One region of the Cytobacillus sp. SAFR-174 genome, then DNA from elsewhere that is predicted to be linked to it. Evidence: riboswitches for the same ligand, from Rfam matches in the RefSeq annotation. Region 1 holds a riboswitch; the other holds the start of a gene.
The links. Region 1 has a riboswitch for cyclic di-AMP ahead of ACTHRG_RS14650 (dicarboxylate/amino acid:cation symporter). Riboswitches for the same ligand answer to the same signal wherever they lie in the genome.
Positions count from the first base shown of each region.

Region 2: it holds a riboswitch for cyclic di-AMP, as region 1 does, so the genes downstream of both, ACTHRG_RS13100 (cation:dicarboxylate symporter family transporter) here and ACTHRG_RS14650 (dicarboxylate/amino acid:cation symporter) in region 1, are expected to answer to the same signal.

Region 1 covers NZ_JBQCMZ010000013.1:99,717-106,456, reverse strand. Annotated here, with positions in the region: gene ACTHRG_RS14655 (MerR family transcriptional regulator) at 16-387, opposite strand; gene ACTHRG_RS14650 (dicarboxylate/amino acid:cation symporter) at 556-1,779, opposite strand; cyclic di-AMP (ydaO/yuaA leader) riboswitch at 1,929-2,071, opposite strand; gene ACTHRG_RS14645 (hypothetical protein) at 2,175-2,360, opposite strand; gene ACTHRG_RS14640 (GNAT family N-acetyltransferase) at 2,467-2,991, opposite strand; gene ACTHRG_RS14635 (GNAT family N-acetyltransferase) at 3,111-3,560, shown strand; gene ACTHRG_RS14630 (DinB family protein) at 3,592-4,116, shown strand; gene ACTHRG_RS14625 (endonuclease) at 4,267-5,430, shown strand; gene ACTHRG_RS14620 (phosphotransferase) at 5,571-6,422, opposite strand; gene ACTHRG_RS14615 (DinB family protein) at 6,654-6,740, shown strand, end outside.
Region 2 covers NZ_JBQCMZ010000011.1:91,545-97,866, forward strand. Annotated here, with positions in the region: gene ACTHRG_RS13090 (nitronate monooxygenase) at 1-541, shown strand, start outside; gene ACTHRG_RS13095 (dienelactone hydrolase family protein) at 681-1,289, shown strand; cyclic di-AMP (ydaO/yuaA leader) riboswitch at 1,512-1,662, shown strand; gene ACTHRG_RS13100 (cation:dicarboxylate symporter family transporter) at 1,776-3,038, shown strand; gene ACTHRG_RS13105 (DUF4256 domain-containing protein) at 3,555-4,121, shown strand; gene ACTHRG_RS13110 (DUF3231 family protein) at 4,393-5,397, shown strand; gene modA (molybdate ABC transporter substrate-binding protein) at 5,843-6,322, shown strand, end outside.

The DNA.
Region 1 (6,740 bases):
ATCAAAAAAACGATATCAGTTCAGCAATAAGAGCAGTGACTGAATTAATGATAAGCTTTCATGTGAAATATTTTTTTTAACATACTCATATTTTTCCGGATCTGATTTCTTCAGCTGTGAAAGTGCTTTCGTCACATCTTCCTCCAGATCCTGAATTTTTAGCCTTAGCTCAAGAACATCTACCTCTTCAGAAAATTGGCTGATGACTTTTTTCTTGATTTCCTCCAATGACAAACCATCCGCTTTACATTTCTCGATAAAAGCAATACGTTCGATGGAGGAGTGGTCATAATAGCGATAATTTGAAGGTGAACGTTCTGCTTCTAAAAGACCCAGGGAAGTATAGTAATCAATCGTTCTCTTCGTAACCTTTGCTTTTTCAGCCAATTCTCCTATTCTTAACTTCTCAGCCCCATGAGGTTTCCTCCAAACTGTTACGTGATGGTTATGAATCTAATTATACTAAACTATCATAGAAAAGCAATGAAATTGAATGTAGAAGGGGAGGGTGAGCTCCGAAAAAAATAACACCGGATAACCGGTGTTATTTTGTGATCAGGCTTTAACAGCCTCTTTCTTTGCTTCTGTTTCCGTGACAATAACTGCACAAGCAGCATCTCCTGTAATATTGACAGCTGTTCTCGTCATATCAAGCAAACGGTCAATACCGATAATTAAGGCGATACCTTCAACCGGCAGGTTAACGGAGTTAAGAACCATGGCAAGCATAATAAGGCCGACACCCGGCACACCTGCAGTACCTACGCTGGCAAGCACCGCGGTAAGAACAACGGTGATAAGCTGGGTGAGTGATAAATCCACATTGAATACCTGTGCGATAAATATAGTGGCAACACCCTGCATGATGGCTGTCCCATCCATGTTGATCGTTGCACCAAGCGGCTGAACAAAGCTGCTGATTGATTCAGGAACTTTCAGATTCTTTTGAGCAGTATTCATGGAAATCGGCAACGTTGCATTACTGCTTGAAGTACTGAACGCAACTCCCATTGCCGGTGCAAAGCCTTTAAAGAACCAAATCGGGTTTTTCTTTGCAAGTAAAGCAATGGAACCTCCATAGGTTAAGATCGCGTGTATAAATAACGCGAGAAGGACAACAATCATATAAAGTCCCATGGCTTTAATGGCACTTAGACCTTGGCTGCCGACAGCTGAAACGATAAGTCCGAATGTTCCATATGGCGCAAATTTCATAACCAGATTAACAAGATACATCATTATGTCATTGCCCTGTTCAATCAGGTTTAAAATGCCTTTTGTTTTATTGCCAAGCATCGTTAAGGCAAATCCGACGAAAATGGAAAAAGTAATAATCTGAAGCATGTTTCCTTCTGTGAAGGCTTTTACAGGATTGGTCGGAATAATATTTAATAGGGTGTCAGAGACAGGCGGAGCTTCTTCAGATTCATACTCCACGTTTGTTACGTCAAATTCCCCAACATTTCCCGGCTGGAAGACATATGCCAAAGCGAGTCCGATAATAATCGCTATACTTGTAGTAACTAAAAAGTAGGATATCGTTTTTACACCGATTCTTCCTAATTTCTTTGGATCACCAAGTCCTGCAGTACCGAGGGTGATGGAAAAGAATACGATCGGGACAACCAGCATGTTAATCAGATTTAAAAAGATTTTTCCAAGCGGTGTAAACAAAAACTTGTCAAGCTCAGGGAATATTCCAGGCGCAAACAAATTAATCAGCAGGCCTGTAATTCCCCCTGCAATCAAAGCAATAATAATTTTAGTTGATAATTTCATACGCGTTCCTCCAATGAATGATGTAAAAAAATGTAAAATACAGACACAAAAAATAATGTCCTTCCCTATATTACCCCCAAAAAACATAAATCTAACTTAAAAAAGGCAACAAAAAAACACAGAGGTATAACCACTGTGCATATATGCAGTGTTTCCCTCTCAACACGCTTACGAGGTTAGCTGTCGGGTTCGGGTTTTGAGAGTACCCTACCTATAAAAGGATTCACCCCAGGTACTTTATAAAAAGTACAATTGGTTCCCCCGCTCAATAAAGATTAAGCGAAAATCATTTATGTTTTTTTAATATAATAACAAAATAGTATGAAATTTGTAAACATCCTTTTAATTATTTGTTATTTCCAATAATATATTATTCAAACAATAATATTAAGGTATTAGAAATTAAGCCAGTTGAAAATAGGATGTCTATTTTTGTCCTTGACTTTCAGTTCCTTCTTATTCAGCTTGTCTTCATGTTCGGCAAGCCACTTTTTCAACTCCACTTTATCCTTGCATTGCGTATAATAAGTCTCGCCGTTTTTTCCAGTGGCACTCACAACATATCTGCATGTATTTCCCATAATGCACCCTTTTCAAAGTAATTTCTTTTTGAATTATAACAAGATATCTGGCAATGTCCACTATATTTTTAAAGAAAATAGATATATGCATTATGGGAAAACAAACCTATTTTCGCAAAACTGTAATAAAACCGTCCAGAATATCGTGACTCTTAGTAAATCCTTTACTTACATAAAATTCAAGGGCCTCTGTATTACCATTTGATACATAAATAAAATAGTCTTCCACATCTTTAAATTGACCTAACCATTCCATCGACATGTTAAAAAGCACTGACCCGATTCCGTATTGCCGGTAGCCATCTTTAATAAAGAATTGTGATAAGCAGCCAACATTGTCTTTCTCAACTGAAGATAAATCAAAAAAAGTGGCGATATCATTCGAGTAGGCTTCCTTAGGAGAAACATTGGAATAGACATAGCCCACGACTTCTTCATCGTCCTTAACAATTACAATATAATTATGTATAGCAGATTTTACGGATGGAACCATTCTTGTTTCAAAGTTCATGCTGTCAAATCGCTCAGGTGTTATATGTGCCTTTGATTTCTGAAAAGCCATCAGCTCATTGCATAAATCCCGGCATAGGCTGATTTCGTCTTCTTTTACCACTTCATAGTTTAGATTCATACCAATTCACCCCTTTAGCTAACATTTTATATTGGAAGGGACTCATTCGTCCAAAAAAGAGGGGATTTTTTTTCGATAGAGAATTAGTTTTTAAAACTAATATAAAAAGAGGGACGATCATGATTAAGGAAATAAATATTAAGGACCGAAAAGCGGCTGAGCAGGTTCTAAGCGTACAGCTTTCCGCGTACAAAATTGAGGCTGAAATCATTGGTTATCCTGATTTACCGCCTTTGAAGGATTCGGCGGACGATTTGCGAACAACCGGAGAGACCTTCTTTGGGTACTTTACTGGAGAAAAATTATGCGGTGCGATTTCCTTTAAAGAGAAGAATGATGTTTTAGATATTCACAGACTGATTGTGCATCCTGAACATTTTAGGAAGGGGATTGCACAAAAGCTGCTGAATTACATTGGGCGGAGGCCGATCATAAAAAAAATGATTGTCACAACCGGTTCCAGGAATACTCCAGCTGTCGCATTTTATCTGAAAAATGGATTTAAAGAGGTAGAAATGATCAAAATAAACGATTTACTCACAATTACTGCTTTTGAGAAATTATTATAAGAAACCCGTGAAGGTGGAAAGGAGCGGCAATATGAATTTTAACTTAAGAGAAGCTATTGAGATTCTTGAACGTACACCTGATACGCTGGATGCCTTACTAAGAGGTTTATCTTCAGAATGGCTCAATGGCAATGAAGGGGAAGGGACGTGGAATGCAGCCGAAGTGGTTGATCATTTGATTGATGGCGAGGAGAAAAATTGGATTCCGCGACTGACATTTATTTTGCAGGAAGGGAAAAGCAAGCCATTTCCTCCATTTGACCGTTTTGCTCATTTAAGTTTGTCAGGGGATCTGCCATTTGAAGAAAAGCTTAAAATCTTTAAGACCCTTAGAATGAAAAATTTGGCTTCGCTGAGAGGTATGCCTGATCTGGAAACTCATTTCGAAAAGAAAGGCCTTCATCCGGCATTTGGTCCAGTAAGAGTCAGGGAATTGATTTCCACTTGGGCTGTGCATGATCTTACGCATATTTCACAGATTTCAAGAGTATTGGCAAATAGGTACAGGACAGATGTTGGTCCTTGGATTGAATATTTGGGCATATTAAAAAAGTAAGCACTTTAAAAAATTGTTAAGTATTGTAAAACAGTATAATTTTGGGACCAATACATCATGCCCTGGCCGAAGGTGTTCATTTATACTAGGTGTTGATTGTGACTTTTCTGATTATTCGAAGTCCTTTCAAAACATTATGGAGGCGAATGAATGCTGAATCGTAAGAGAAAAGGTCTGCTGTTATCGCTGATTCTATTTGCTGCCATTCTCATTGTAATGCAGCCCATACAAGATTCAATAACAAAGGCAGCTGCTGGAGATGGGTCCTGGTCATCACCTTATTCGGTTTCTCAGGGAATCAATGCTCAGAATAACTCATCCAAAACTGTTCAAGGCTATGTGGTTGGACAGCCGACTGCAACAAATACGGTGATCACCAGCGGGTTTCCAAATGACTATGCTTTAGCGCTGGCGGATAGTCCATCAGAGACCAGCTTGGCTAAGATGATTTATGTTCAAATTCCATCCTCCTTTCGCTCAAGCTATGGTTTGAAATCGAATCCATCTCTGATGGGAAAGAAAATGAAAGTAACGGGAGCGCTGACTGCTTATTTTTCTCATCCGGGGCTTAAGGATGGTACTGCTTTTGAACTGGATGGCGGCGGAGCAATCGACCCGGAACCCGGACCTGGAGGGTATTATGATGCTGCAAATGGAAAAACAGGTGAGTCTTTAAAATCTGCTCTTCATAACATCATTGATGACCATAATGAAATTTCCTATTCCAATGTATGGGAAGCTCTTCGTGAAACAGACGAAGACCCGGCTAATCCGAATAACGTCATACTCTTATATACCGGGCGTTCACAGGGCAAACTCACCAATGGATCTGGAGTCAATGATTGGAACAGGGAACATGTGTGGGCTAAATCGCACGGGGACTTTGGCACAGCGATGGGGGCGGGAACTGACCTTCATCATTTGCGGCCAACAGATGCTTCTGTAAATAGTTCGAGAGGAAATCTCGACTTTGATAATGGGGGATCCCAGCACTCTGAAGCACTTGGAAATTACTATGACTCAGATTCCTGGGAACCAAGGGATGCCGTAAAAGGCGATGTAGCCCGGATGCTGTTTTATATGGCTGTCCGCTATGAAGGAGACAGCGGAGAAGTGGATCTGGAGCTGAACAATGCAGTCAACAACGGTTCTGCTCCTTATCATGGCAAAATGTCTGTCCTGCTCGAGTGGCATAAGGAAGATCCGGTCGATGATAAAGAACGGAGAAGAAACGAAATCATCTACTCTGATTACCAGCATAATCGCAATCCGTTTATCGATCATCCTGAGTGGGCATCTGCGATTTGGGAATAAGGCACTATCCGTTTTAAGAAACAATTCAGTTAAGATAATTCATAGAGAAATTACACACAAAAAGCTCAGAGTATGTGACTCTGAGCTTTATTTTTTGTATGTGGCCTAATCCGATAAAGAACCCAATTAATGCTTAATAATTACTCGTTTTTAACGATTTCTTCCCAGTAATCCCAGGCTTCAAGGTATTCCTGGAAATCACATGGATGATGCTTTATACAAGTTGCCATTCTAAGATATAAACCAACTAGTGCCTCTTCATATAAAACAGAAAGATTCATATCACTTTTAGATTTCAAAAAGGCTGCTGCACTAAGGAGGGTTTCTTTCGTTAGTTCCTCTGGGGATGAACAAAAAGCATAAATTAAATCATATAAAGGCTCGCCAATAACAGGCGTCGGGTCAATTACACCACTTAATTGTCCATTACGAAAAATAAAATTATGTACTCCGCAATCCCCGTGCAGTAAAAATGCCTCTTTGCCTTTGCTGTTTTTTTCAGCAAGCTCCAGTACGAGATTATAATGACGATTATCTAATCGTGAATGAAGGATTTTATTTGCTTCATTGATGTTATCAAGTATAAAACTATGCCAAGACTTCGATGGCTGATCCGCCCAGCCCCAGCCATTAATGCTGTCAACGGGTTTGTAATGATTTAAAAGCCCTTGCACCAGTGTTTGGAGGGTTTCTTTTTTGTTTTTTCTAACATAATTGGCAGTGCCTTCAATGAAGGAATAAACGATGTACTCGTATAATGGATCAACGAATAAGAGTTTCGGCAATAAATCAGTCTTCTTGTAATCATTAAGGAAATTTGCCTCTGATTTAATAATTTGTGGTTCATTTTTCTTAATGACATACTTCATTTCCTCAAAATGCAGAAGGTACAATTCACTAACCGTACCCCCATTTAATTTTTCATGATAAGTTGGCTTTGAAGGTAAAATGTTATTGTTCATTAGCTGATGTATTATTTCTTGTATATTCATATTTCTCCCCCTATCTATGACGCTTTCTTCTGCTTCTCTTTATATTTTAATATAATTTACCAAGTTTCTAGCTGAATTTTCAAAATAATTGAGTATAAAACGTTTGCGATTTCTTACTCGATCTCTAATGTGCAAACAGGGCAGGATTCTTGAAGAAGGTATTTGTAATAGAAAATTGAATAATTACTTACATATACAGTGAGTTAATTTTAATATAAAGGAGAATTTAAATTGAGCGAACTTAAACTAATAAAGACTTACAAAAACGAGCTTCAAAAATACTCTTTAGAACAGCTAAGCTATAAATCTGAAGAAACG
Region 2 (6,322 bases), on a different contig from region 1:
GGTTGTCGTAGAGGGCAATGAGGCAGGAGGGCATTTAGGGACCGAAAGACCGTTATTCGATATTTTACCGGAAGTGGTGCAAGCTGTTAAGATTCCTGTCATAGCTGCAGGGGGAATCCTGACAGGAAAAGATATTGCGCATGCCATTCGTGTCGGGGCTTCCGGTGTTCAAATGGGAACCAGATTTGTCGCAAGTCACGAATGTGATGCCCCCCTATCCTTCAAGGAAAAATATGTACATGCCAAACAGGAAGATATCGTTATGGTGAAAACCACCGTAGGTTTGGAGGGGCGTGCCATTAAGAATAACTTTACTGAACAAATATCTGACAATAAAAAGGTGAAAATCAAGAAGTGCATCGATTGTCTGAAAAACTGCTCCTACCGCTTTTGTACATTGGATTCTCTGGTCACATCCATGGAGGGGGACTGTGAGAATGGTCTCGTATTTGCGGGGGCAAGAGTCCATGAAATTAACGAAATTTTGCCTGTTCAGACGATCATTCATAATATCAAAAGAGAATATGAAGCTTGTGTTTAATGTCAAGATGGTTCATTGCTTCACGTCCGGCTGCCAATTAGGCGGCTCTTTTTGGATTTAAAAAGGGTGTTTTGAGACTGGAGGAATAATTCATATTAATATAGAATACCTTTTGATGGAATATAGCGGGTGAAGAAATATGGAGAATAAGCGACATAGTTATGATAGAAATTCAAATTCTTTAATCATCGTAATCCACGAAATATATGGAATAAATCAACATATAAAGAGTTTTTGCGAATTATTAATAAAGCAGAATTTTGAAGTGATATGCCCCAATTTACTAGAGCGAGAGATGCCTTTTGATTATTCTCAAGGGGAAGCCGCTTATCGTCACTTTATGGAACATGTCGGTTTCGATATAGCGGCACGTAAAATCAAAGATTTATTATTGGATGTTAAAGATGAATACGAAACAATAGTAATCATTGGATTTAGTATAGGTGCCACTGTTGCCTGGCTATGCAGTGAGGAAGATTGTGTTGATGGAATAGTTGGATATTACGGTTCAAGGATTAGGGACTATTTAGAGCTAACACCCCGGAGTCCTGCCATGCTATTTTTTCCACAGGAAGAGCAGTCTTTTAATGTTGATGAGTTAGTATTGGCTTTGGAAAAAAAGAAAATTAAAGCATATAAATTTACTGGGAAACACGGATTCAGTGATCCTTATTCCTCTAAGTATGATGCAAAATCAGAACAAGAAGCCTTTAGCAAAATGCTGAATTTTTTATTGCATACTGATTGAGGTAGTATGAAGCACTAACGGTGACTGTTATCACCGAGGAATTTTAATAAAAGTTTACAAGCGCGTTCAATATACTTAATACTAAGATGCTAATTTAGATGTAGCGGGGATAGCATGTGTGGCTATCATGGCATTTGGCGCAGGTGGAGCCAAATGCTTTTTTGTTTTATACAGGGAATACTTAACTATTTACAAAAATTATCTTGGGATAATATAATGATTTAGTGTTCTATGCTTAATCTTATTTTAAGAACGGGGGACCCATTATTTACGGCGGAGTTTCCGCACGGGGTGAATCCGAAAGATGGAAGGGCTTACTGTTTCCACAGTCCTAACCCGAAAGCTAACCTCGTCAGCGTTTAAGGAAACATAAGAGAATATGAATCAGGGTGAATTGACAATTGTCGATTTTCTTTTTTTTGAGATCAGCTTTGTTTCCCTTGCCTGAGCAGCACGTTAAAACTAAACAAGAAGGTAGGGTAATTGATGAAAAGAATTAAATTAAGTTTAGCCACTCAAATTTTTATCGGTCTTGTCCTGGGGATTGTGGTTGGCGGTATCTTTTACGGTAATGAAGCAGCGCAAAGTGCCTTACAGCCATTTGGCGATCTGTTCATTCGTTTAATTAAAATGATTGTGGTTCCTATTGTATTATCAACGATAATCGTTGCCATTGCTGGTGTAGGTGATTTAAAATCCGTGGGTAAGCTTGGCGGTAAATCATTGACCTACTTTATCGGCATGACATTGGTTGCCATTGTGGTTGGCTTAATCGCCGGGAATGTATTTCAGCCAGGTGCCGGCCTGAATATGGACAGCCTGCAGCAAAGTGATATCTCAAGCTATGTCGAAACCAATAAAGAGCAGGAAGGCAAGTCGGTAGCGGATACATTCTTGCATATTGTGCCTACTAATCCGGTACAAGCCATGGTTGAAGGCGATATGCTGGCGATTATCTTCTTTGCGGTTGTATTTGGACTCGGAATTGCAGCAATTGGAGATGTCGGAAAGCCAGTTCTGAGGTTTTTTGAAGGTACGGCCAAGGCGATGTTCTATGTAACGAACCTGTTTATGAAGTATGCGCCGATCGGGGTATTTGCCTTAATTGGTGTTACGATTTCCAAGTATGGCTTCGCCTCACTGATTCCATTAGGCAAGCTGGCGCTTACTGTATATGGATCCATGATTTTCTTTGTTCTTGTTGTTCTGGGAGTTATGGCCAAAATTGTCGGGTTCAGCATCTTTAAATTATTGAAGATGATCAAAGAGGAATTGATTTTGGCATTTTCAACAGCAAGCTCGGAAACAGTTCTTCCAAGAATTATGGATAAAATGGAGAAAGCGGGAAGCCCGAAACATATTTCTTCATTCGTTATTCCGACAGGCTACTCTTTTAACCTGGACGGATCTGTTTTATATCAGGCGATTGCCTCTTTATTTATTGCCCAGATGTTTGGGATTGAATTGAGTATCGGACAGCAAATTACACTAATGTTAGTGCTGATGGTTACATCGAAAGGAATGGCGGGTGTACCTGGTGTATCCTTTGTTGTGCTGCTGGCGACATTCAGCACCATTGGATTGCCTGCAGAAGGCCTTGCCTTTATTGCCGGCATCGACCGTATCCTTGACATGGGACGCACAGCGGTTAATGTGGTGGGGAACTCACTGGCGGCGATTGTTATTGCGAAGTGGGAAGGGCAATTTAACCCTCCAGCTGAAGAAAGATTTGAACAACAAGCTTCATAATAATAGATTTGGAAACACTAACAAATGGCATCGTTTGTTAGTGTTTTTTTGTGGAGCCAGATAGTTCAGGTTCAGACACAGGAAGGGAAAATCATCAGGTCTGAGTCCGAAGTTGGTTCAAGTTCAGACACAGGAAGGGAAAACGTCGGGTCTGAGTCCGAAGTTGGTGCAGGTTTGGACACAGGAAGGGGAAATCATCGGGTCTGAGTCCGAAGTTGGTGCAGGTTCGGACACAGTAAGGGGAAAACGTCGGGTCTGAGTCCGAAGTTGGTTCAAGTTCAGACACAGAAAGGGGAAAACGTCGGGTTTGAGTCGGAAGTAGGTGCAGGTTCAGACACAGGAAGGGAAAATCATCAGGTCTGAGTCCGAAGTTGGTGCAGGTTCGGACACAGGAAGGGGAAATCATCAGGCTTGAGTCCGAAGCCAGTTTCAGGAAGGTTAACCCGGCGCCTGCTTTTATCATCTGCCCTTTAGGGTCATAATTATATTATAATGAAGAAAAAAGGAGGTACTCATATGACACTGGGAAGTAAGGCGCTGTCACCAGAACAGCGGGATGAATTGCTGCAAACATTGAAGGCCCGTTTTGAGAAGAATACGCACAGGCATGAAGGGCTGTTATGGGCAGATGTACAAGCTAAGCTTGAGGCTAATCCTGAGAAATTATGGTCGCTGAATGAAATGGAAGAAACGGCCGGCGAACCGGATGTTGCCGGGTATGATGAAGAGACGGGCGAATACATATTTTATGATTGTGCAGCAGAAAGTCCTAAGGGCCGCAGAAGTTTTTGCTACGATCGTGAAGCGCTGGAGGCAAGGAAAAAACATAAGCCGGAAAACAGTGTGATGGATATGGCAGCTGCCATGGGCGTTGAGCTTTTAACGGAAGAGCAATACCGGGAGCTCCAGGAGCTTGAAGCTTTTGATAAGAAAACATCGAGCTGGGTGCAGACACCCCCTCATATCAGAAAACTTGGCGGGGCTCTCTTCTGTGACCGCCGCTACGACACGGTCTTTGTGTATCACAATGGAGCTGATTCCTACTATGCTGCAAGGGGGTTCCGCGGCTCGCTGAGAGTTTAGGTTCAGGGAGACTCGGATTGTATGAGCGTAAGAAGGATTCGGCGGGTTTTTTGCTAAAACATAGTTTAAAAGGTATACCAGCAGGCGCGTTAGTAAAGGAACGCGTCTCTTTTTATTTACAAAAAGATTGTCTGGCGGCCGGATATTGATGAAAATAACCTACACTCCATTTATCAGGAATAATATCTCCAATCCAGGTTAATTTATGAATGAGAATTATTAATCAATTCGGTACATAGTCAAAATGGGATGATGGAAGGAGGTTGTTTACTTGATATTAACCAATCCGCTAAGTGTTTCTGAAATAGGGACTATATGGCAGACTTACCAGGAAAAAACATTGATAATGAGATTTTTGGAATACTTTATCGAAAAGTCAGATGAACAGGAGGCTAGGAATATTTTAGGAGGGTTATGGCAGGAACTGAACTTTTATGTGAAAGAGATGGAAGAACTTTTCTCCGATCAAGGAATGGTTAAGCCTGAGGGGTTTACTTCAGCTGACGTTAATTTAGAAGCCCCTAAATTATACGATAATGGTTTTGATATCATGTTTCTTCGTGTATTAAAGGAAGTTAGCATGGGGCTTTACACCCTGAATATGAATATGACATACAATAAGAAGGTTTTATCCATTTATGAGGGGCTCACGACTGTAACACAGAAAATCTATAAGCTTTCGACCTTTTATCTGCTGGAAAAAGGAATACTAGCGCTGCCACCAAAAGTGACGATGCCCAAAAATATAGAGTATATCCAGTCAAAAAAGTATAAGGACGGTTTTAGGCTGACAGGAGATAAAAGGGCATTAAATGACCTTGAAATCGGAATTCTGCATCACAATATGGAGGCAAACAATATCGGGATGCAGCTTATTACGGGTTTTGCGCAATGCGCTCAAAACAAAGAGGCCAAAAAATACTTTTTAAAAGGAAAAGAACTTGCCAAGAAACAAATAAAAATGATGGAAGAAATCCTCCTAGAGGGTGATGTTCAATTTTCCGCAACCTCCGGGGCTACGGTAACCACATCGACAGTACCTCCGTTTTCCGACAAACTTATGATGCATTGCATTTACATACTCAATGGGTTTAGCCTTGTAGGATCCGGTACAGGTGCATTCTTTAGCTTGAGAAATGATATAGCGATGAAATCCATGATACTGGCGAAGGATATTTACTTCTATGCCCAAGAGGGAATTAAAATCAAGATTAAAAACGGCTGGTTTGAGGAGCCCCCGCAAATGGAGGACCGTCCGGGACTCATAAGAGAATAAAAACTCCTGCTCAGTCTAACACTAACATTAGTGTCCAGAACACTAAATTTCAGTGTGGGGGGTATTTGTACATGCTTTTCAACTTATTCTCTGCTTTAATCACTTTGGTTATTAAAGTGTCATTCTTTTTTGAAAAGATGGGTGCCAGATTTGACAGGCTGATCAGGACACCATCTTTTTCACATGTATAAGTTGTTGGCGGGCAGATTACATTTCCACATTGTTAACAAAGGTAAGCACTCCAATTTGTGCTTGCCTTTTAGTTTGTTTCATAAATGATTTTTCCTGTCCGGGCTGTATCATAATCGCTTAATGACCTTATGAATTATAAAAAGGCAGGAACAAGGATTTTTTTTAGATGGGGAAGATTATATTCGCCAGTGTCCCTATAAGTAGTTATAATTAATTATTACTAGATATAACTATTCAGAGAAGGAGATACTTAATGAAAAAGAAATCCCTGTTATTTTTTTCATCAATGGTCCTTTTTTTATTATTGGCTGGATGTCAGTCTAAAAATACAGGAGAAGAGCAGCGGGATGCAGCCGGAGAGAGTGTGGAACTGACTATTTCAGCAGCGGCAAGCCTGCAGGACGCCTTAACGGAGATCGAAGCAAGGTTCGAAAAAGAACATCCAAATGTGCTGATCAACTTTAACTTTGGAGCTTCAGGCTCTCTTCAGCAGCAAATCTCCCAGGGAGCACCCGCTGATCTTTTCTTTTCAGCTGCTGAGGATAAATTTGATAAACTGGTAAATGACGGACTGATTGAAGAAAAGAATGGAATTGATTTAGTTGGGAATGAGCTTGTTTTAGTGGTGCCGAAGAAGTCAGCATTGAAAATCAAATCGTTTCCTGATCTCACTAACGCAGATAAATTGTCCATCGGCACACCGGAGTCGGTTCCTGCCGGGAAATATGCGAAG